Regions from separate parts of the Arthrobacter sp. Y3223151 genome, predicted to be linked through region 3. Evidence: predicted binding sites of a transcription regulator. Region 3 holds the regulator's gene; each other region holds the start of a gene.

Region 1 (7,008 bases), on a different contig from region 3:
CCCTCGCGCAGCCAGAGCGAACTGCGCAGGGCGGAACCGTCGCGGCGGACGCTGCGGTAGGTCAGCAGGATGCTGTCTTCCTCCAGCCGTTCGACGGCGAAGACCTCCAGCGAGGCGTCCAGCTCGAGGCTTTCCTGGAGTTCGCTGATCATGGCGTCCCGCGTCCACATCCGGCCTGCTTCGCCAATCTCGGCGAAGTCGGGGTGCAGCAGCACGGCCAGGCGCCCGTAGTCAGCCCGGACGGCGGGGCTGAGCAGCTCCCTCTCGAGCCGCACCACCAGCTCTTCCGCGGCGTCCCCGACAGCGGCCGGGTCGGCGAAGTCTTCCAGCTCGGAAAAAAGATCGGGTTCCGGCACGACTGCGGCCGCCGGCCGGGCAGACGGGGTGTTTCCCGGACGGGCGGCGGCAGCCGGGTTGTTTCCCGAGCGGGCGGCGGCAGCCTGCGCCGATCCGAGTACGGCGCTGCCGGAGGTTCCCGGTCCGCCGGGAAAGCCCGGGCCGGCCGGTGCGCCGGTGCCGTTCTGGAAGGCGAGGGCCACCGCTCGGGCCCGTTCGTCGGCGGCTTCGTTCAGCCTGTGTCCGGCGTGGCCCTTTACCCACTCGAACTCGTAGCTGCGGCCCTTGATCGCGGCGTCGATGTCTTTGAGCAGGTCGACGTTCAGCACCGGCTTGCCGTCGGCCTTCTTCCAGCCCCGCCGTTTCCAGCCCGGCATCCATTTGGTCACGCAGTTGATCACGTACTGGCTGTCGCACAACACGCGCAGGTGTTCCTGTGGCAGGTGCGCCGTGGCCCGGAACAGGTCCAGCACGGCCATCAGCTCGCCCTGGTTGTTGGTGCCGTGCGGCCAGCCCCCGGCAGCCCACGCCGTGTCGTCGATGTACCAGGCCCAGCCCGCGGGTCCGGGGTTGCCGAGCGCGGAGCCGTCGGCGGCAGCAGTAATAGTCATGATCTCCATCTTTTCAGATCCGGCCACCGTTCCTGCCCGCGCTGCGGCGGGGCGCGGGGCAGACATTCCTGGCCCTAGGCTGGGCACGTGGCAATACTCATCGATCCTCCGCTCTGGCCCGCGCACGGCACCCACTTTTCCCACCTGGTCTCCGACACGTCGCTGGCCGAACTCCACCGCTTCGCCGCGGCCGCCGGTATCCGCGAGCGGGCCTTCGACCGGGACCATTACGATGTGCCGGCCAGCCGCTACGCCGAGCTGGTCAGGCTGGGCGCCGTCGAAGTCAGCGCCGGTGACCTGACCCGCCGGCTGCAGGCGAGCGGGTTGCGGGTACCGGCCCGTCAGCGCCCGGAGAGACTGCGCAGGGTACTGCTCCGCCGGTGGAACGAGCTGCTGCCCGGGCAGGAGGACCTCGGCCGCGACCTGCTGGACCGTTGGGGAGAACCCCACCGCCACTACCACGGCCCCGGCCACCTGCTGGCTGTCCTGGAGGCGCTGGAACAGCTCACTCCCCCGGCCGGGTCTCCGGCCGGGTCCGCTCCCCGGCCACGGGCAGTATGGTTGGCGGCCTGGTTCCACGACGCCGTCTACAACGGCCGGCCCGGCGTCGACGAACAGGAATCGGCTGATCTCGCGGCTGCCTGGCTGCCGGCCGCGGGCTGCAGCGGCGAGGAGACGGCCGAAGTCGTCCGGCTGGTCCTGCTCACGGCCACCCATTCGCCCGGCCCGCACGATGGACCCGGTGCCCTGCTGTGCGACGCCGACCTGTCCGTCCTCGGCGGAACGCCGGCGGAGTACCGCAGCTATGTCCGGGACGTCCGCAAAGACTATGCGCACGTGCCCGACGCCGACTTCGCCGCCGGGCGCACCGCCGTCGTCCGCGGTCTGCTGGCGCTGGATCCGCTCTACCGGACCCCGTCCGCCCGGGAGAAGTGGCTGGAGCGTGCCCGGCACAACCTCTCCGCCGAGCTGGAAGCCTGGCACGAGAGGCCCGACTGGCTCGCTCCGGAAAGGGGTTAAAGGCCGCGAGGCGCGGCTCCCATGATGGGAACCGCGCCTCGCTGAAACCGTGGCCTGCTGTCAGGCCGAGGTGGTGGCGGGGAAGCTTAGAAGCCGCCCATGCCGCCCATCTCGTCGCCGCCCGGCATGGCCGGAGCGGCCTTCTCCGGCTTGTCGGCAACAACGGCTTCGGTGGTCAGGAACAGGCCGGCGATGGAGGCCGCGTTCTGCAGGGCAGAGCGGGTCACCTTGACCGGATCGTTCACGCCCGCAGCCAGCAGGTCCTCGTAGACACCGGTGGCGGCGTTCAGGCCGTGGCCGTCGGCCAGGCCGCGGACCTTGTCGGCCACGACGCCCGGCTCCAGGCCGGCGTTGAGGGCGATCTGCTTCAGCGGAGCGTCGATGGCAACCTTGACGATGTTGGCGCCGGTTGCTTCGTCGCCTTCGAGGTTGAGGTTGGCGAACGCCTTGGCGCCAGCCTGGATCAGGGCCACGCCGCCACCGGCGACGATGCCTTCCTCAACGGCAGCCTTCGCGTTGCGGACAGCGTCCTCGATGCGGTGCTTGCGCTCCTTGAGCTCGACCTCGGTTGCGGCACCGGCCTTGATGACTGCCACGCCGCCGGCCAGCTTGGCCAGGCGCTCCTGCAGCTTCTCGCGGTCGTAGTCGGAATCGGAGTTCTCGATCTCAGCACGGATCTGGTTGACGCGCCCGGCGATGGCGTCGGCTTCGCCGGCACCTTCGACGATGGTGGTCTCGTCCTTGGTGACAACCACCTTGCGGGCCTGGCCCAGCAGGTCCAGGGTGGCGTTCTCCAGCTTGAGGCCGACCTCTTCGGCGATGACCTGGCCGCCGGTCAGGATGGCGATGTCGGCCAGCATGGCCTTGCGGCGGTCGCCGAAGCCCGGAGCCTTGACGGCCACGGACTTGAAGGTGCCGCGCATCTTGTTCACGATCAGGGTGGCCAGGGCCTCGGCCTCGACGTCCTCAGCGATGATCAGCAGCGGCTTGCCGGACTGCATGACCTTCTCCAGGATGCCAACCAGGTCCTTCACGTTGGAGATCTTGGAGTTGACGATCAGGATGTACGGATCCTCGAGGACCGTTTCCTGGCGCTCTGCGTCGGTGACGAAGTAGGCGGACAGGTAGCCCTTGTCGAAGCGCATGCCTTCGGTGAGCTCAAGCTCCAGGCCGAAGGTGTTGGACTCCTCGACCGTGACGACGCCTTCCTTGCCCACCTTGTCCAGGGCCTCGGCGATCAGCTCGCCGATCTGCGGATCTCCGGCGGAGATCGACGCGGTGGCGGCAATCTGTTCCTTGGTCTCGATTTCCTTGGCGGAAGCGATGAGCTCGGCGGTGACGGCGTCAACAGCCTTCTCGATGCCGCGCTTCAGGCTCAGCGGGTCGGCGCCGGCAGCAACGTTGCGCAGGCCTTCCTTGACCAGGGCCTGGGCCAGGACGGTGGCGGTGGTGGTGCCGTCACCGGCGACGTCGTCGGTCTTCTTGGCGACTTCCTTGACCAGCTCGGCGCCGATCTTCTCGTACGGGTCGTCCAGCTCGATCTCCTTGGCGATGGAAACACCATCGTTGGTGATCGTGGGGGCGCCCCACTTCTTCTCGAGCACGACGTTGCGGCCACGCGGGCCGAGGGTTACCTTAACGGCGTCAGCGAGGGTGTTGAGCCCGCGCTCGAGGCCGCGGCGGGCCTCTTCGTCAAATGCAATGATCTTTGCCATAGCGGCTTACGTCCCTTCTGGACAGTAGACACTGGACGCAGCTTTTGACGGCTGCTGGCCACCTGCGGTGCCCGCGACGGACGGCTCACGACGACGGCGAATTCGGTACGCCGCGCCGCTCACCTCACCGAGGTGGCGGGTTTCACTCCCTACGGGCTTTCTTAGCAGTCAGCCCGCGAGAGTGCTAACTCAATAATTAGCACTCGCAGGTGTCGAGTGCAAGCTGTTGGGCCTGCCGGATGACACGCTTCCCCGGCTGAGATCCCCCTGAGCGCCCCCGGGCCAACAATCAGGGTGGACCCCCATGGAAACGGCAGGCCCCCCGCGCGTAGATTGGCAGGCAAGACAGCGCACGCGAACAATCGGCCCGGCAGCGGGCAAAGGTCGGAGAACCATGTCTGAAATACCGGACGAGAAGAACACCAGCAACCCCACCGAGCCCCTGGCACCGGGCACCAACCCGACGAGGCCGCTCGGCGGACGGCCGCCGTACGGCGCACCGGGGCAGCAATACCCGCAACCCGGCCAGCCGGGTTACGGGGCTCCGGGGCAACAGCAGCCCGCACCGGGCCAGCAGCCCTTCGGCCAGCAACCGTACGGCGCCCCGGGACAGCAGTACCCGCAGCCCGGCCAGCCGGGCCAAGGCCAGCCCTACGGCCAGCAGCAGTACTACGGGGCTCCCCCGGGCTACTACTACCCGGAGCAGAAGTCCCGGCTGATCGGCGGGCTGCTGGGCATCCTGCTGGGCGGCCTCGGCGTCCACCGGTTCTACCTGGGCCACGTCGCCATCGGCGTGGTGCAGATTGTGGTCACGTTCCTGACGTTTGGCCTCGGCGCCGTGTGGGGGTTCGTCGAGGGCATCATGATCCTGGTCGGGGCAGAGCCGTTCAAGCGCGATGCCCGCGGGGTCCCGCTCAAGGAGTAGCCCGACCGGCGCGAGCCCGACCGGCGCGAGCCCGACCGGCGCGAGCCCGGCCGGCGCGAGGAACCGGCGGCGGAGGCACCCCAGCCTCCGCCGCCGTCGTCGTTCTGGGTCTGCTACGGGGCGACCCGGACCTCTTCTGCCTGCGGGCCCTTCTGGCCCTGGCCGATCTGGAACTCTACGCGCTGCCCCTCGTCGAGGGAACGGTAACCATCCATTTGAATAGCGGACCAGTGGACAAAAACGTCGGAATTTTCTTCGTCCACGGTGATGAAGCCGTAGCCCTTTTCCGCGTTGAACCATTTGACGGTTCCCAGCGCCATAGCGTTCTCCATACTCAGTAGTTCCAGCCTGCCGTGTACGGTTCAGCGGCAGGATGGTTTCACCTTAACCACGCAGCGGGGTGAAGTGAGCTACCGCACACTTAAATGTTATTGAGGCGTAACCGAAATTCCGCTTGGAGGGCGCGCTGCATGGGTAGCGGAATCACGGTGCCGCGGGCGATCGGCGGGCCCGGCCGGCGCACAACCTGGGGCGCACGATCCATTGAGGCCCGGCCCGGCGAACGCCTCATGGGCGGCCCGGCCCGGGGAATGCCTTACTGGTAGCCTGGACCCAGCGCCACTGTGACGTACTGCGAGACGTTGCCGTTTTCCTGGATCGCGCTGATGCCCAGCAATTGGCCGAGGGCCCGCGCGTTGGCTTCCTGGCCCGGGTTGTAGAAGATCACCGAGCCGGCGAGCGGGGCGCCGCCCCAGTTGTCCACCACCGCGATCGACCAGCCGTCCGCCTGCACCCGCTGCGATACTGTTCCGGCCAGTCCGGTCACGCCGGTGCCGTTGAGGATCATCACCGGGTCCTGCTTGTTCACCGCCGGTGCCTCTTCCGTGGGTTCCTCGGTCGGCTCCTCGGTCGCTTCCTCGGTGGGCTCTTCCGTTGCCTCCTCGGTCGGCTCCGCGGTGGCGGTCGCTTCCGGCTCGGTGGTTTCGGTTTCCTGCGCCGTTGGCGCGGGCGAAACGCTGGCCGCAGGTGTGGCCTGGCCGGCGGCCGGGGTCGAAGATCCCCCGCCTCCCAGCAGCGGGAGCACGAAGAACGACAGGGCGCCCACCGCCAGCGCCAGTACCGCGGCCAGGACGATCAGGCCCAGGCCGTTGGACTTCGGCGTCGCCATCCGTGCGCGGTGCACACCGTGGCGGTCTGAAGTTTCAGGGACCTGGTCGAACTCATCCCGGGGGTACTTGCTCATCGCTTTCAGTGCATCCTTGTGGTGGCGAAACGGAAACCGGCCTACCGGGCCGTCCCGGATCTAGGCGTCGGTGCCCAGCCGGCGAGCAGTGCGCGCGCGCTGGCGGGACGTACGTAGTCTACGCAATCTCTTCACCAGCATCGGATCGTGCGCCAACGCGTCCTCGGTGTCGATCAACGCATTCAGGATTTGGTAGTAGTGCGTGGCGGACATGTCGAACAGTTCGCGGATGGCCTGTTCCTTGGCTCCGGCGTACTTCCACCACTGCCGCTCCAAGGCCAGCATGCGCTGGTCGCGTTCGCTCAGCGGGCTGGCGTCGTCAACCTCGGCCTCGAGTGAAAAGGCACTGGCCTCGGCCGAACCCGCCACAACACACCTGCGCTTCCTAGTACTTGCTGACAGCAATCAATACCTCCTCCATGATAAAGGCGAATTACAGGCATGTCATTCACCGCCCCGGGCCCGTCCCGAACGGCCGAGCGGGCGCCGTCTGGAAGGCCGGTTTGCCTGCCGACGGACATGCCCGCGATGGTTGACAACTTGCCGGCGGGTGGGTCGCGGTGAGCATTTGGGCCGGCGGTCGGCAGTGCCCGCGATGCTGATTGCCTGCCCGCGGGTGGTTTCCGCAAAGATGGAACGGTGAACTACGACGACGGTGCCCTCTTTCCGCTGCCCGCCCACCCGCCTGCCGCGGACTTTGGCGCCCCGTACCCGTTTGCCTCCCCCCGGGAGCTCTCCGCCGTGATTCATCCCGAGTGGGCCGAGGTGCTCGCTCCCGCCGAACCTCTGCTCTGGGACCTGGCGTCCTACCTTGACGGCGAGCGCGCCGCCGGAAAGACCTTGCTGCCCGCGCCGGCCAACGTGTTGCGGGCGTTCCAGCGGCCGCTGTCCAAGGTCAAGGTCCTGATCGTCGGCCAGGATCCCTATCCCACACCGGGACACTCGATCGGACTGGCCTTCGCCGTCGAACGGCACGTGCGTCCTCTGCCGCGCAGCCTGGCCAACATCTACCGGGAACTGCAGATGGATTTGGGTATCCGGCCGCCGCAGCACGGAGACCTGAGTGCCTGGAGCGACCAAGGCGTGCTGTTGCTCAACCGCGCGCTGACCGTGGAGGCAGGCAAGGCCGGCTCCCACCGCAACAAGGGGTGGGAGCAG
Region 2 (7,008 bases), on a different contig from region 3:
CGGACCATGCTGCCCGGCGATTTCTCCGTGGTCTGACGCCGTGCGGGCGTCGGGTGGGACTGCGCCCGCAACTACCCCGCCGGCCCGGGCCGGCAACTACCCCGCCGTCCGGCGTCAGGCGAAGTAGACGCCGATCCGGTTGCCCTCAATCTCCTCGATGCGGATGTCGATGTCGTACACGTCCCGCAGCACGTCCGGCTGCATGATCTGCGCCGGCGGGCCCTGGTGCACCAGGCGGCCGGAGCGCATGGCGATGATCGAGTCCGAGTAGCAGGACGCGAAGTTGATGTCGTGGATGACCAGCACCACGGTCTTGCCCAGTTCGTCGGTCAGCCGGCGCAGCAGCCGCATCATCTCCACCGAGTGCTTCATGTCCAGGTTGTTCAGCGGTTCGTCCAGCAGCAGGTAGTCGGTGTCCTGGGCCAGCACCATGGCGATGAACGCCCGCTGTCGCTGGCCGCCGGAGAGCTCGTCCACGAACTTGTCCGCCATGGACGTCAGGTCCAGGTACGCCAGCGCCTGCTCGATCTGCACGAGGTCGGCCGGGCCCGGCCGGCCGTTGTTGTGCGGGAAACGGCCGAAGCCCACGAGGTCCCGCACGGTCAGGCGGACGGTCAGCTGGTTGTCCTGGCGCAGGATGGCCATCTTGCGGGCCAGTTCCTTGCCGGCGGTCTTGCCGACGTCGAGCCCGTCGATGGTCACCGCCCCGGCGTCCATGGGCAGCAGCCGGGAGACCATGGACAGCAGCGTGGACTTGCCGGCGCCGTTCGGCCCGATGATCGACGTGATGCCGCCATCCTTGATGTAGCAGCTGACGTCGTCGACCACGGTCTGCGTGCCGTAGGTCTTGGAGACTCCGGAGACGTGGATCATTTGATGGAGCCTTTCAGCAGCAGGGCGATGAACAGGACGCCGCCGGCGAATTCAATGACGATGCTCAGCGCGGTATCGAAACCGAACACCTGCTCGAGGACCAGCTGGCCGCCGACCAGGGCGATGGCGCCCAGCAGCACGGCGATGGGCAGGACGTACACGTGCCGGAAGTGCGAGCACAGCAGGTAGGCAAGGCTGGCCACCAGCAGGCCAAAGAACGTGATCGGGCCCACCAGCGCGGTGGAAACGGCCACCAGGATGGCGCAGAGCATCAGGACGGTGGTGACGGCCCGGCGGTGGTCCACGCCCAGGTTCAGCGCCGTGTCCCGGCCCAACGCCAGCACGTCCAGCTGCCGGCGCATGCGCCAGACCGGGACGGTGGCCGCGGCCACGGCCACCGCGGACACGGCCAGCAGCACGCCGTCCACGTTGTTGAAGCTGGCGAAAAACAGGTCCTGCAGGATGATGAATTCGCTTGGATCGATCAGCCGCTGCAGCAGCGAGGAGATGCCGCGGAACATGGTCCCGAACACGATGCCCACCAGCAGCATCAGGTGCAGGCTCTTGCCGCCGCCGGTGAACAGCCAGCGGTAGATCAGGAAGGAGAAGCCCACCATCAGCATCACTTCGATCACGAAGCGCACCGGCGCGCCCAGGCTCAGCAGCGCCTGCCCGCCGATCGCGAAGGTCAGCCCGGTCTGGATCAGCATGTAGAGGGCATCGAAGCCCATGATCGACGGGGTCAGGATCCGGTTGGCGGTCACCGTCTGGAACAACACCGTGGACACGCCCACGGCGTACGCCACCAGCAGCATCGAACCGATCTTGATGGCACGCCGGGGCAGGATGTAGCCGAGGTTGCCGCGTAGGTCGATGGTCATGAACACCGCCACGAGGGCGGCCGTCAGCAGGCCCAGCAGGATGATCCAGGTCCGCGGCCGGACCGTGGTGAGGGTGCGGCGCTTGTGCGGCGTCAGCGCGGCCGGAAGTACCGAATCAGCCATTCTTGCGGGTCCTCAGCAGCAGGTACAGGAAGACGGCGCTGCCCACGGCGGAGACGATCACGCCCACCGGGATCTCGTAGGGGTAGCGGATGGTGCGGCCGATGATGTCGCACAGCAGCACAAAGCCCGCGCCGAAGACTGCAACCCAGGGAACCGCGCGGCGGGCGCTGTCACCGAATGCCAGCGACACCAGGTTGGGCACCACCAGCCCCAGGAACGGAATGGCGCCGATGTTGACCACCACCACGGCGCTGATCAGCGAGACGATGACCAGCCCGAGCGTCAGGATCCGGCCGTAGTGCAGGCCCAGATTGGTGGAGAATTCCTGCCCCATGCCGGCCATCGTGAACCGGTCCGCGCACAGGTAGCCGATCACCGCGAGCAGCGCGACAATCCAGAGGAGTTCGTAGCGGCCGCGGAGCACGCCGGAGAAGTCGCCGATCATCCAGCTGTTCAGCGTCTGCAGCAGGTCAAAGCGGTACGCGAAGAACGTGGTCACCGCGGCGATGACGCCGCCCAGCATGATGCCCACCAGCGGCACAATGAGCGTGTTGCGCAGCGGGATCCGGCGCAGCACCAGCAGGAACAGGCCGGTCCCGGCGGCCGCGAACACGGTCGCCACGGACATCTTGGCCAACAGGGTGGCACCGGGGATCGCCACCGTGACCACCAGGATGCCCAGCGAGGCGGACTCCACGGTGCCCACGGTGGACGGCTCCACGAATTTGTTCCGCGCCATCAGCTGCATGATCAGCCCGGCAATCCCCAGCGCCGCGCCGGCCAGGATGACCGACAGGGTGCGCGGCAGCCGGCTGATCCAGAAGATGTCCCAGGCCTTCTGGTCACCGGCCAGCAAGGCGGGCAGCGACACGTCGCTGACGCCCACGAACATGCTGGCAATGGCCAGGACGACGACGGCGGTGGCTGCCCAGGCGAGCTGGGAACCGGATCCGCGGGCGCGGGAGCGTCCCGCCGCGGCTGCTGCCGCTGGGGCCGGACTGGAAATCGTGGAGGAAGCCATGGATCGGGCCACCGCGCAGGCCGCCGGCGGACGCCGGCGGCCGTACGGGTGCTACTTCGTGATGGCTGCCTGGACGGCGGCGATCATGGCGTCCGTATTATTCAGGCCGTAGCCCACCAGGTACCAGGAAGCCGAATCCAAATAGGTGATGCTGTCGCTCTTGGCGGCGCGGGTGCCGTTGACCAGGTCGTTGTCCAGGACGGCCGCGGCGGCCTCCCCGGATTCGCCGACGGCGGAGTCGCGGTCGATCACGAACAGGTGGTCCGGGTTGGCCTCGGCGACGAATTCGTGCGAGATGGCCTCGCCGTGCGGGCCCTCGGACTTCACGTCAGCGGCGGTCTGCACGCCCAGGACATCGTGCACGATGCCGAACCGGGACCCTGCCCCGTAGGCCGTCATCTCGCCGCCGCTCGTCATCAGCACCAGGCCGGTGCCGGCGTCGGCAGCTGCGGCCTTGGTGTCCTCGATCCGGGTGTCGATGGCCGCCAGCTTTTCGTCGACTTCGGCTTCCTTGCCGAAGATCTCGCCGAGGGTCGCGGAGACTTCCTTGAAGCTCTCGATCGGAGCGGCGGTGTCCACGCTCAGGTCGATGGTCGGGGCGATTTTGCTCAGTTCCCCGTAGGCCTCGGCGGTACGGCCCGAGATGATGATCAGGTCGGGTGCGCCTTCGCTGATCGCCTCGAAGTCGGGCTCCTTCATGGAGCCGATCTTGGTGTAGTCGTCCCCGGCGTACTGTGCCAGCGATTCGGGGAACACGGCCGCCTCCGGGACGCCGTCGACCTCGACGCCCAGGGCGGTGAGGCTGTCCAGCACCCCGAGGTCGAAGGTGTAGACCGTCTCCGGGTTAACCGGCACGTCGGTGGTGCCGGAGGCGTGCTCTACGCTGATCGTCTCGGCGCCGGTGCCTGCCGCGGCGTCGGTCTGCTGGCCGCAGGCGCTCAGGGCGAGCATGGAAACGGCTGCGGTCATGGCCACCAGGCCGGACTTCAGGGGCTTTTTCACTGACTCTCCATTGTTCGTCAACGCCGGCCCGGGCGGGGACCAGCATTAGGCAACATAAACGTTTGCTATTTGCGCGCAGCTTGAAAGCTACCGGGTTAGGTTAGCCTTACGCAACTTCGGCGTCGGGCGGCGGAGCCGATTTTCGTCACACAGGCGGCGGCTGGGGGAAACCTGAGGGCCCGCCGCTGGCACTCGCCTTGACCGAGTGCTAATCCTTCTCATAGAGTCGCAGTTAGCACTCACCCCGTGTGGGTGCTAATCAAGGAACCGCCTGCCGGCACCGCGACGACGGCAGACATCTCCTTGGCCAACCTATTCGTAGCGCATGAAAAGGAGAGAGCCGAGTGTCGGTCTCCATTAAGCCTCTTGAGGATCGTATTGTTGTCCAGCCGCTCGAAGCAGAGCAGACCACGGCCTCCGGCCTGGTCATTCCGGACACCGCCAAGGAAAAGCCGCAGGAAGGCAAAGTTGTCGCGATCGGCCCCGGCCGCGTCGATGACAATGGCAACCGGGTTCCCGTTGACGTAGCCGAGGGTGACGTTGTCATCTACTCGAAGTACGGCGGAACCGAGGTCAAGGTCGGCGGGGAAGAGTACCTGGTGCTCTCCGCCCGCGACGTGCTGGCCATCGTCACCAAGTAAGGCCCATCAGCTGAGTCCGGCGGCTCGGGCGCGCGCAGTCGACGCCCGCAGCCGGAATCACGGACAACCGAAATGCCCCGGCTGCCTCCTATAGCAGCGCAGCCGGGGCATTTTGCGTGAAAGGAACAAATTCATGGCAAAGCAGTTGGAGTTCAACGACGCCGCCCGCAAGGCGCTGGAAGCCGGCGTCGACAAGCTCGCGAATACCGTCCGGGTCACCCTCGGCCCGCGTGGCCGCAACGTGGTTCTGGACAAGAAGTGGGGCGCCCCCACCATCACCAACGACGGCGTGACCATCGCCCGCGAGGTGGAACTCGACGATCCGTACGAGAACCTCGGCGCGCAGTTGGCCAAGGAAGTCGCCACCAAGACCAACGATGTTGCCGGTGACGGCACCACCACCGCTACCGTGCTGGCCCAGGCCTTGGTGAAGGAAGGCCTCCGCAACGTGGCCGCCGGTGCCGCCCCCGGCGCCCTCAAGCACGGCATCGAGGTAGCGGTCGAGGCCGTTGCCGCCCGCCTGCTGGAGAACGCCCGCGAGGTCGAAGGCAGGGTCGCCGAGGTCGCCACCATCTCCGCCCAGAGCCCCGAGGTCGGCAAACTGCTGGCCGAAGCGTTCGACAAGGTGGGCAAGGACGGCGTCATCACCATCGAAGAGGGCTCCAGCATGGAGACCGAGCTGGTGCTCACCGAAGGCATGCAGTTCGACAAGGGCCTGCTGTCGCAGTACTTCGTCACCGACCAGGAGCGCCAGGAGGCCGTCCTCGAGGACGCGCTGATCCTGATCTCCCAGGGCAAGATCTCCACGGTGCAGGAGTTCCTGCCGCTGCTGGAGAAGGTGCTGCAGGCCAACAAGCCGCTGTTCATCATTGCCGAAGACATCGACGGCGAGGCCCTGTCCACCCTGGTGGTCAACAAGATCCGCGGCACCCTCAACGTTGCCGCCGTGAAGGCGCCGGGCTTTGGCGACCGCCGCAAGGCCATGCTGCAGGACATCGCGGTGCTCACCGGCGCCCAGGTCGTGTCCGCGGACCTCGGTTTGAAGCTGGACCAGGTGGGCCTCGAGGTGCTGGGCACGGCACGCCGCATCACCGTCACCAAGGACAACACGACCATTGTTGACGGCGCCGGCTCCGAGGCCGACGTGGCCGACCGCGTGTCCCAGCTGCAGGCGGAGGTGCTGCGCACCGATTCCGATTGGGACCGCGAGAAGCTCCAGGAGCGGCTGGCCAAGCTGTCCGGCGGCATCGGCGTGATCAAGGTCGGTGCTGCCACCGAGGTCGAAATGAAGGAGAAGAAGCACCGGATCGAGGACGCCGTGTCCTCCACCCGCGCTGCCCTGGAAGAAGGCATCGTGGCCGGTGGCGGCACCGCCCTGGTGCACGCCGCCCAGGCCCTGGACACCGACCCGAACGTGCTCGCGCTCGAGGGCGACGCTGCCACCGCCGTCGGCCTGGTCCGCCGTGCGCTGGCCCAGCCGCTGCGCTGGATCGCCGAAAACGCCGGCCACGAGGGCATGGTCGTTGTCTCCAAGGTGGGCGACCTGGAGCTCAACAACGGCTTCAACGCCGCCACCGGGGAATACGAGGACCTCGTCGCCGCCGGCATCATCGACCCGGTGAAGGTGACCCGCTCGGCGCTGCGCAACGCGGCCTCGATCGCGGCACTGGTGCTGACCACCGAAACCCTGGTCGTCGAGAAGCCGGCCGAAGAGGACGGTCACAACCACCAGCACTAGCGCACGCCGTACGCTGTTGGTCGGGCCTCGCCCGTCCGGAGGGGATCCTGCCCGCGCAGGGTCCCCTCCGTCGTCGTGGGGGCCCGGGGTGGTGGAAGCCCCGGAGTCCGGCCCCGCGTTAGCTCCGCCACATCGGTTGCCGCGGGAAATAGTGGGCGGGGCGGAATCGTTTTAGGATGTAACCAACCCCGGAACCCGATCCTCGCTGTCGGTGACTGGCGGCCGCCACCGGTATCGCTCGAAAGGCCCTGCAGTGTCCGAAGAATTCAATCCGTTCGCTTTCGAGGGTCTGACCTACGACGACGTGCTCCTGCTGCCCGGCCCGACGGATGTGATTCCGTCCGAGGCCGACACCAGCTCCCGCCTGACCCGCCGCATTACGGTCCAGACCCCGCTCCTCTCCGCCGCCATGGATACCGTGACGGAATCGCGGATGGCCATCGCCATGGCCCGCCAGGGCGGCCTGGGCGTCATCCACCGCAACCTGTCCATCCAGGACCAGGCCGAGCACGTGGACCGGGTCAAGCGCAGCGAGTCCGGCATGATCACCAACCCGGTGACCATCGCCCCGGACGCCACGCTGGCCGAACTGGACGAACTTTGCTACAACTACCGCGTCTCCGGACTGCCCGTCGTGGACTCCGAGGGCAAGCTCGTGGGCATCTGCACCAACCGCGACACCCGCTTCGTGCCCCGCGCCGACTATCCCACCACCAAGGTGCACGAGGT
Region 3 (7,008 bases):
CCGTGAAGAACAGGTGGCTGGTCACGCCTAGAGGTTACCGAGCCGGTCCCGCAGGCGGGCGAAGACGCCCGTGCCGGAGGACGCCAGCTTGCCCTCGGTGTATTCCTCGCCGCGGGCCCGGGCCAGCCGGCGCAGCAGGTCCTCCTGCTCCGCATCCAGCTTGCTGGGCGTCTCCACATGCACGTGCACCTGCAGGTCGCCGCGGCCGTAACCGCGCAGGTGGGTCACGCCCAGGCCGCGCAGGGTGAGGGTCTCGCCCGCCTGCGTGCCAGGCTTGATGCTGACTTCCTGTTCGCCGTCGAAGGTGTCCAGCGTAAGGTCGGTGCCCAGCGCGGCAGCGGTCATCGGCACCGAGAGCGTGACATGCAGGTCGTCACCCTCGCGGATGAAGTTCTTGTCCGGGTTGACGCGGATTTCCACATACAGGTCGCCCTGCGGGCCGCCGGCAGGGCCTGCTTCGCCCTGGCCGGCCAGCTGGATCCGCGTTCCGGTCCCGACGCCCGCCGGGAGCTTGATGGTGAGCGAACGCCGGCTGCGGACGCGGCCTTCCCCGTTGCACTCGTTGCAGGGGTCGGGAATGACCGTGCCGAAGCCCTGGCAGCTGCCGCACGCGGCAGTGGTCATGACCTGGCCCAGGATGGACCGCACCGCACGCTGGACCTGGCCGGAACCGCCGCAGATGTCGCAGGTGCGCGGGCTGGTGCCGGGGCGGCAGCAACTGCCGTCGCAGGTGGGGCAGACGACGGCGGTGTCCACTTCGATTTTCTTGTTGACCCCGAAGACCGCGTCCTTGAGGTCGATCCGCACATTGATCAGGGCATCCTGGCCGCGGCGGGTCCGGGAGGCCGGACCGGCGCCGCCCGCCCCGGCGCCGCCGAAGAAGCTTTCGAAGATGTCCTGGAAGGCGAACCCGGACCCGGAGAAGCCACCGCCGAAGCCGGTGTCATTGCCGTTCTCGTTGCCGGTGGTGTCGTAGATGCGCCGCTTCTGCGGGTCGGACAGCACCTCGTAGGCGTGGCTGACCTGCTTAAACTGTTCGGCTGCCTCCGGGCCGGGGTTCACATCCGGATGCAGCTTGCGGGCCAGCTTGCGGTAGGCCTTCTTGATTTCCTCGGTGGAGGCGTCCTGGCTGACACCGAGGGCGTCGTAGTGGTTACTCACCTTGTAGTACTTCACTTCCTGGGGATCGGTTCACCGGCGCCGACGGCCGGTGCGGACACTGCGCGGCGTGTGGCTAGCCGGCGAGGATCCGTGACAAATAACGTGCGACGGCGCGCACCGCGGCCATGGTGGTGGGATAGTCCATCCGGGTGGGGCCGAGGATGCCGACCTTGGCCGTCGCGCCCGGGCCGTACCCGGTGGCCACCACGGAGGTTTCGGCCAGCGAACCGTAGGGGTTTTCGCTGCCGATGCTCACCGACATGCCACGCGCGTCCTGATGCAGTTCGGAGAGCAACTGCAGCAGCACCACCTGTTCTTCAAGAGCCTCGAGGATGGGACCGATGCTCAGCTGGAAGTCGACCGTGGAACGGGCCAGGTTGGCCGTGCCGGCCATCAGGATCCGCTCCTCGTTCGTGGCCGCGGCAAGCTGCGAAAGCTGCGACGCCAAGGCCTCGACCGTGCCCGCCGGTGCCGTCTGCGGCGGCACCGGGAAGGTCTTCAGCAGCCCCGGCACCGCCGCCAGCGGTTTCCCGGACAGCGCCGACAGGAACGCTGCGCGCAGCGTGGACAGGGCATCCTCGGTGACGTCCGCCGGAAGCGCCGCGACATGCTGCTCCACCTTGCCGTTGTCCGCGATCAGCACGACCAGGGCCCTTTTGGGAGCCAGCAGGATGAATTCGATGTGGCGCACCTTGGCAGCACCCAGCTGGGGATACTGGATGACGGCCACCTGGTTGGTCAACTGGGACAGCAACCGCACGGTGCGTTCCATGACATCGTCGAGGTCGTCGGCGCCTTCCAGCAGTTTCTGGATGGCGCGGCGCTCGGGGGCAGAGAGCGGCTTGACGTCCGAAATCCGGTCCACGAACAGGCGGTAGCCCTTGTCCGTGGGAATCCGGCCGGCGCTGGTGTGCGGGGCGACGATCAGCCCCTCTTCCTCCAGCGCCGCCATGTCGTTGCGGATCGTGGCTGACGACACGCCCAGGCTGTGCCGGTCGACCAGTGCCTTGGAGCCCACCGGCTCGCGCGAGTGCACATAGTCTTCGACAATGGCGCGGAGCACTTCCAGCCTCCGGACCTCGCTCACTGCACTCCTCCTGTCTCCAACTCGTCTGCGGACAGACCGTTAGCACTCAACACGTCCAAGTGCTAAGTCTAATACGTCGCCGCCGTTGTTAGCATTGTCGGGCGGCCGTGCCGTGAGGACCACAACCAGCAGAGGACTTAAAGTTTATGAGCAGCTACGGCTGGGGCCCCCAGGATCTCACCGCCCCCAAGGCCCGGGCACTGCGCGAAATCGGCGCCGAACCGGGACTGGTGCTCGAGGACGCACAGAGCGGGTGGGTGGGCGCCGTCGTCCGGGTGGAGAAGTCCGGCGGTGTGCATCTGGTGTCGCTGGAAGACCGCCGGGGCAAGGTCCGCTCGTTTCCGCTGGGTTTCGGCTTCCTGTTCGAGGGCGAGCCGGTGAAGGTGGTGCCGGCGGCGCCCGCGCAGAAGGCACCCGTCCGGCAACGGACGGCCTCCGGTTCGGTCAAGGTCGAGGGCCAGCGTGCCAGGGTCGCGCGGGCCAGCAGGATCTGGGTCGAAGGCAAGCATGACGCCGAACTCGTGGAAAAGGTCTGGGGAGACGACCTCCGGGTAGAGGGAATCGTGGTCGAACCCCTGCACGGCGTGGACGATTTGGCGGCGGCCGTGGCGGACTTCTCCCCCGGTCCGCAGCGCAGGCTCGGCATTTTGGTGGACCACCTGGTCCCCAACTCCAAGGAGTGGCGGATAGCCGAGGCCGCCATGGCCGTGCCCGCGGCAGCGGGCAACGTACTGATTGTGGGCCACCCCTACGTCGATGTTTGGCAGGCCATCAAACCGGCGGTCATCGGGCGGTCCGCGTGGCCGGTGGTTCCGCGCGGCACCGATTGGAAGACCGGCATCCTCGCCGGCCTCGGCTGGCCGCACCGGACCCAGATCGACATCGCCGACGGCTGGAAGAGGCTGCTGGGCAGTGTCAACACCTATGCCGACCTGGAGCCCAGCCTCCTGGGCCGGGTGGAAGAAGTCATCGATTTCCTGACCGTTTGAGCCGGTCCCGGCCGGCGCCGGCGCTCGCGGAATGCACCGGGTGACGGGGTGGAACGGCTAGGCTAGGAACAGAAGTGAGCCATCAGAAGATTTTCCGAAGGTAGGTCCAGTGTCCGAGAACTCTGCGCGTAAGCAGCAGCCGGAGCGCAAGTCCGCTCCGCGCCAGCAGTACCAGAGCGCGTCGGCGTCCGCTTTGCCCCTGACCCCTTCGGAGGACCGGCAATGGGCCACCATGGCGCACTTCGGCGGCATCCTGGGCTGCTTCCCGTCGCTGGCGATCTACCTGATCTTCAAGGACCGGGGCCCCTTCACCGCCCAGGAGTCCAAAGAGGCACTGAACTTCACCGTTCCGCCCACGGTGGTGGCGATCATTGCGAACCTGCTGATCGTCATCCCGGCGGTCAGCGGGCTCTTTGCCGTCATCGCGGCCTCCATCTGGGTCTTCCTCACGGTCTATTCCGTCATTGCCGGCGTCAAGTGCAACCGCGGCGTTCCCTACCGGTACGCCTACAACCTGCGCCTGTTCCGCTAGCCCTGGCATCCCGCCAGCCCTGCCGCTCCGCCAGACTGCCGGCCTCCTACCCTGCCTGCCGCGCCAACCGCTGGCGGGCGGTGTTCATCCCCGCCGCGATCGGCACGTGGGCGGTCGCCGCGGCCAGGCCGAAGCGCGGCATGTCGCTGTAGACACTCTCCCGGCCCCCCGGCACCGTCTCGTAGGTCTCGTGCCAGACGCCGACGTCCCCGCTGCCGGCCGATTCGCGCATGAACCGCCGCCAGGGTTCCAGGTGCGGCGCCGAGCGGTCGGAGGCGAACCGCTGCAAATGTTCCGGGCTTTTCCAGTAGCTGACCATGATCGTGGTCCGCCCGAACCACTGGTGGAAGCCCAGCAGCCCGGCCTCCGGCGAGGCCGCCAGGTGCGCCAGCATCGCCGGCATCGCCGACGCGGTGCGGGCCACCCTGCCGAGCTTCCACCATCGGTTGGCCCGCATCCCGATGAGGAAGACGGTAACCCGTTCGCCGCCCGGGTCGGCCGTGAACCGTCCTGTGTGTACTTGTTCCGACATGAGCCGATTCCTTTCATAACAGTGTTACAGAACATTGTTATGGAATACTGGGGTCATGGCAAGACCCATAGTCCACGATGATTCGCTGCGCCGCACGCTCCTCGATACTGCCGCGGCCCTGATCGCCCGCGACGGCGCCCCCGCCGTGTCGCTCCGGGCGATCGCGGCGGCGGCCGGGACGTCAACGACGGCGGTGTACTCGCTCTTCGGCGGGAAGGCGGAGCTGCTCACCGCCATCCTCGACGACGGTTTCGCCTCCTTCGCCGCCTCCCAACAGCGCGCCGCTCCCGACGGAATGGAGGCGCTGGGCAGGGCCTATCGGGCGTGGGCCCTCGAGCATCCTGTCCTGTACGGCCTCATGTTCGGCGGTTCATTGGCCAGCCAGGTGCCGTGCCAGCCGACGCCCGGTGCCGCGGAACCGGCGATCGCGCCGCTGTTTGCCGCCGTCGCCGCCGCCCTGCCCGGGGCATCGGACGACGACGTCGCGTCCATGGTCGGCGTGGTGTGGGGCCAGGTCCACGGTCTCGTCTCGCTGGAGCTGGCGGGCGCCCCGGCGGCCGGGTGGAGCTGGGACTCCGCCTACGAGGCGGCCCTGCACCGGATCGGCCGGTCGCTGGAGGCCGGCACGGTCAGTCCTCGAGCAGCCGCCGCACCACGGCATCGGCCAGCAGCCGGCCCTTGAGGGTGAGCCGGATGGTCCCGGCGAAGGCCGCGGCCGGGTCGACCAGGGCGTCGGCGATCAGCCCGGCCACGGCCTTCCGGCCGTTCGGGCCCAGGTCCCGGGTCTGCAGCCCGTCGATGATGCGGGTCTGGAGCATCACGTGTTCCAGCTGGCGGGTGCCGGTGTCCAGCGTTTCGCGGCCGGCTGCCGGAGATACCCCCGTGGCCAGCCGCTGGGCGTACGCCGCGGGGTGCTTCACGTTCCACCACCGGACGCCGCCCACGTGCGAATGTGCGCCCGGACCGGCTCCCCACCAGTCGTCCCCGCGCCAGTAGGCCAGGTTGTGCCGGCAGCGGTCCTCGGGAGTGCGGGCCCAGTTGCTGACCTCGTACCAGCCGAAGCCTGCCGCGCCGAGCCGCGCGTCGGCGATCTCATACTTGGCGGCATGGTCGTCGTCGTCGATGCCGGGCACTTCGCCGCGGCGGATCTGGGCGGCAAGCTTGGTGCCTTCCTCGACGATCAGGGCGTAGGCGGAGATATGGTCCGGCGTGCAGGCGATCGCGGAGTCGAGGCTGGCTTCCCAGTCCGCGATGGATTCGCCCGGCGTGCCGTAGATCAGGTCGAGGCTGACGTTCAGCCCGGCGTCGCGTGCCCACTGCACCGCCTGCGGCACCCGCTCCGGGTCGTGCGTACGGTCGAGCACCCGCAGGACGTGCGGCACGGCCGACTGCATGCCGAAGGACACCCGGGTGAAACCGGCCTCGGCCAGGATCTCCAGCGACTGCGGCGTCACCGAGTCCGGGTTGGCCTCCGTGGTGACCTCGGCGCCCGGCTCCAGACCCCACAGGCCCGCGGCCCTGCGAAGCATCGACGCCAGGTCCGCCGCCGGCAGCAGGGTGGGCGTGCCGCCGCCAAAGAAGACAGTGGCCAGCGGCCGCTCCGGCACGCCGGACTCGCGCAGGACCCGCGCGGCCAGCTCCAGTTCGGTGTTCAGCGTGCCCGAGTACTCATCCTGCGAGGCCCCGGAACCCAGTTCCTTGGCGGTGTAGGTGTTGAAATCGCAGTAGCCGCAGCGCACCCGGCAGAACGGGATGTGGACATACAGGCAGAACACCCGGTCCTCCGCGCCCGCCGCTGCCTGTGCGGGCAGCAGGCCGTCGGCCGGCGCCGGGTCCCCCAGGGGCAGGACGCTAGGCACTGAGGCGCGCCTCCGCCGTCGTCGTTGTTGTCACAAGCACTGCGGAACTACTTCTTTGCCTTGTCCTTGGAGTCATCCGACGACAGCGCGGCGATGAAGGCCTCCTGCGGGACCTCCACGCGGCCGACCATCTTCATCCGCTTCTTGCCTTCCTTCTGCTTCTCCAGCAGCTTGCGCTTACGGGAGATGTCGCCGCCGTAGCACTTCGCCAGCACGTCCTTGCGGATGGCGCGGATGTTTTCGCGCGCGATGATGCGGGAACCGATGGCGGCCTGGATGGGTACCTCGAACTGCTGGCGCGGGATGAGTTCGCGCAGCTTGGAGGTCATCATCACGCCGTAGCTGTAGGCCTTCTCGCGGTGCGTGATGGCGCTGAACGCGTCGACCTGTTCGCCCTGCAGCAGGATATCCACCTTGACCAGGTCGGCCACCTGCTCGCCGTCGGCCTTCCAGTCCAGCGAGGCATAGCCGCGGGTGCGCGACTTGAGGTTGTCGAAGAAGTCGAAGACGATTTCCGCCAGCGGCAGCCGGTAGCGCAGCTCCACGCGGTCCTCGGAGAGGTAGTCCATCCCCTTCATCTCGCCGCGGCGGCCTTGGCAGAGCTCCATGATGGTGCCGACGAACTCGTTGGGCGCGAGGATGGTCGCCGAGACCATCGGCTCCCGGACCTCGGAAACCTTCCCGTCGGGATATTCGCTCGGGTTGGTGACCGTCAGGACCTTCTTGTCCTCCAGCGTGACCTCGTAGACCACGTTGGGGGCCGTGGAGATCAGGTCCAGGTTGAACTCGGCTTCAAGCCGTTCCCGGGTGATTTCCAGGTGCAGCAGCCCGAGGAAGCCGACCCGGAA

What was found. The regulator HrcA, encoded in region 3, represses chaperone genes, less so after heat shock. The targets are predictions, from matches to a motif close to TTNGCACTCGNNNNNNNCGAGTGCNAA.
Region 1: the regulator HrcA is predicted to act here: its motif matches at 3,844-3,870, upstream of groL (chaperonin GroEL).
Region 2: the regulator HrcA is predicted to act here: its motif matches at 4,086-4,112, upstream of groES (co-chaperone GroES).

The regions. Positions count from the first base shown of each region.
Region 1 is NZ_JBNHGI010000002.1:429,635-436,642, forward strand. Features, by position in the region: gene AC5RUP_RS05770 (RNase H family protein) at 1-947, opposite strand, end outside; gene AC5RUP_RS05775 (DUF4031 domain-containing protein) at 1,035-1,967, shown strand; gene groL (chaperonin GroEL) at 2,054-3,682, opposite strand; gene AC5RUP_RS05785 (TM2 domain-containing protein) at 4,077-4,607, shown strand; gene AC5RUP_RS05790 (cold-shock protein) at 4,721-4,927, opposite strand; gene AC5RUP_RS05795 (LytR C-terminal domain-containing protein) at 5,203-5,850, opposite strand; gene AC5RUP_RS05800 (DUF3263 domain-containing protein) at 5,911-6,219, opposite strand; gene AC5RUP_RS05805 (uracil-DNA glycosylase) at 6,490-7,008, shown strand, end outside.
Region 2 is NZ_JBNHGI010000004.1:169,206-176,213, reverse strand. Features, by position in the region: gene AC5RUP_RS08240 (maleylpyruvate isomerase N-terminal domain-containing protein) at 1-36, shown strand, start outside; gene AC5RUP_RS08235 (iron ABC transporter ATP-binding protein) at 115-873, opposite strand; gene AC5RUP_RS08230 (iron chelate uptake ABC transporter family permease subunit) at 870-1,877, opposite strand; gene AC5RUP_RS08225 (ABC transporter permease) at 1,870-2,898, opposite strand; gene AC5RUP_RS08220 (siderophore ABC transporter substrate-binding protein) at 2,950-3,900, opposite strand; gene groES (co-chaperone GroES) at 4,245-4,541, shown strand; gene groL (chaperonin GroEL) at 4,675-6,279, shown strand; gene guaB (IMP dehydrogenase) at 6,533-7,008, shown strand, end outside.
Region 3 is NZ_JBNHGI010000005.1:18,804-25,811, reverse strand. Features, by position in the region: gene AC5RUP_RS09085 (16S rRNA (uracil(1498)-N(3))-methyltransferase) at 1-25, opposite strand, end outside; gene dnaJ (molecular chaperone DnaJ) at 28-1,161, opposite strand; gene hrcA (heat-inducible transcriptional repressor HrcA) at 1,235-2,248, opposite strand; gene AC5RUP_RS09070 (DUF3097 domain-containing protein) at 2,395-3,237, shown strand; gene AC5RUP_RS09065 (DUF4870 domain-containing protein) at 3,347-3,769, shown strand; gene AC5RUP_RS09060 (DUF4188 domain-containing protein) at 3,816-4,301, opposite strand; gene AC5RUP_RS09055 (TetR-like C-terminal domain-containing protein) at 4,357-4,983, shown strand; gene hemW (radical SAM family heme chaperone HemW) at 4,931-6,160, opposite strand; gene lepA (translation elongation factor 4) at 6,208-7,008, opposite strand, start outside.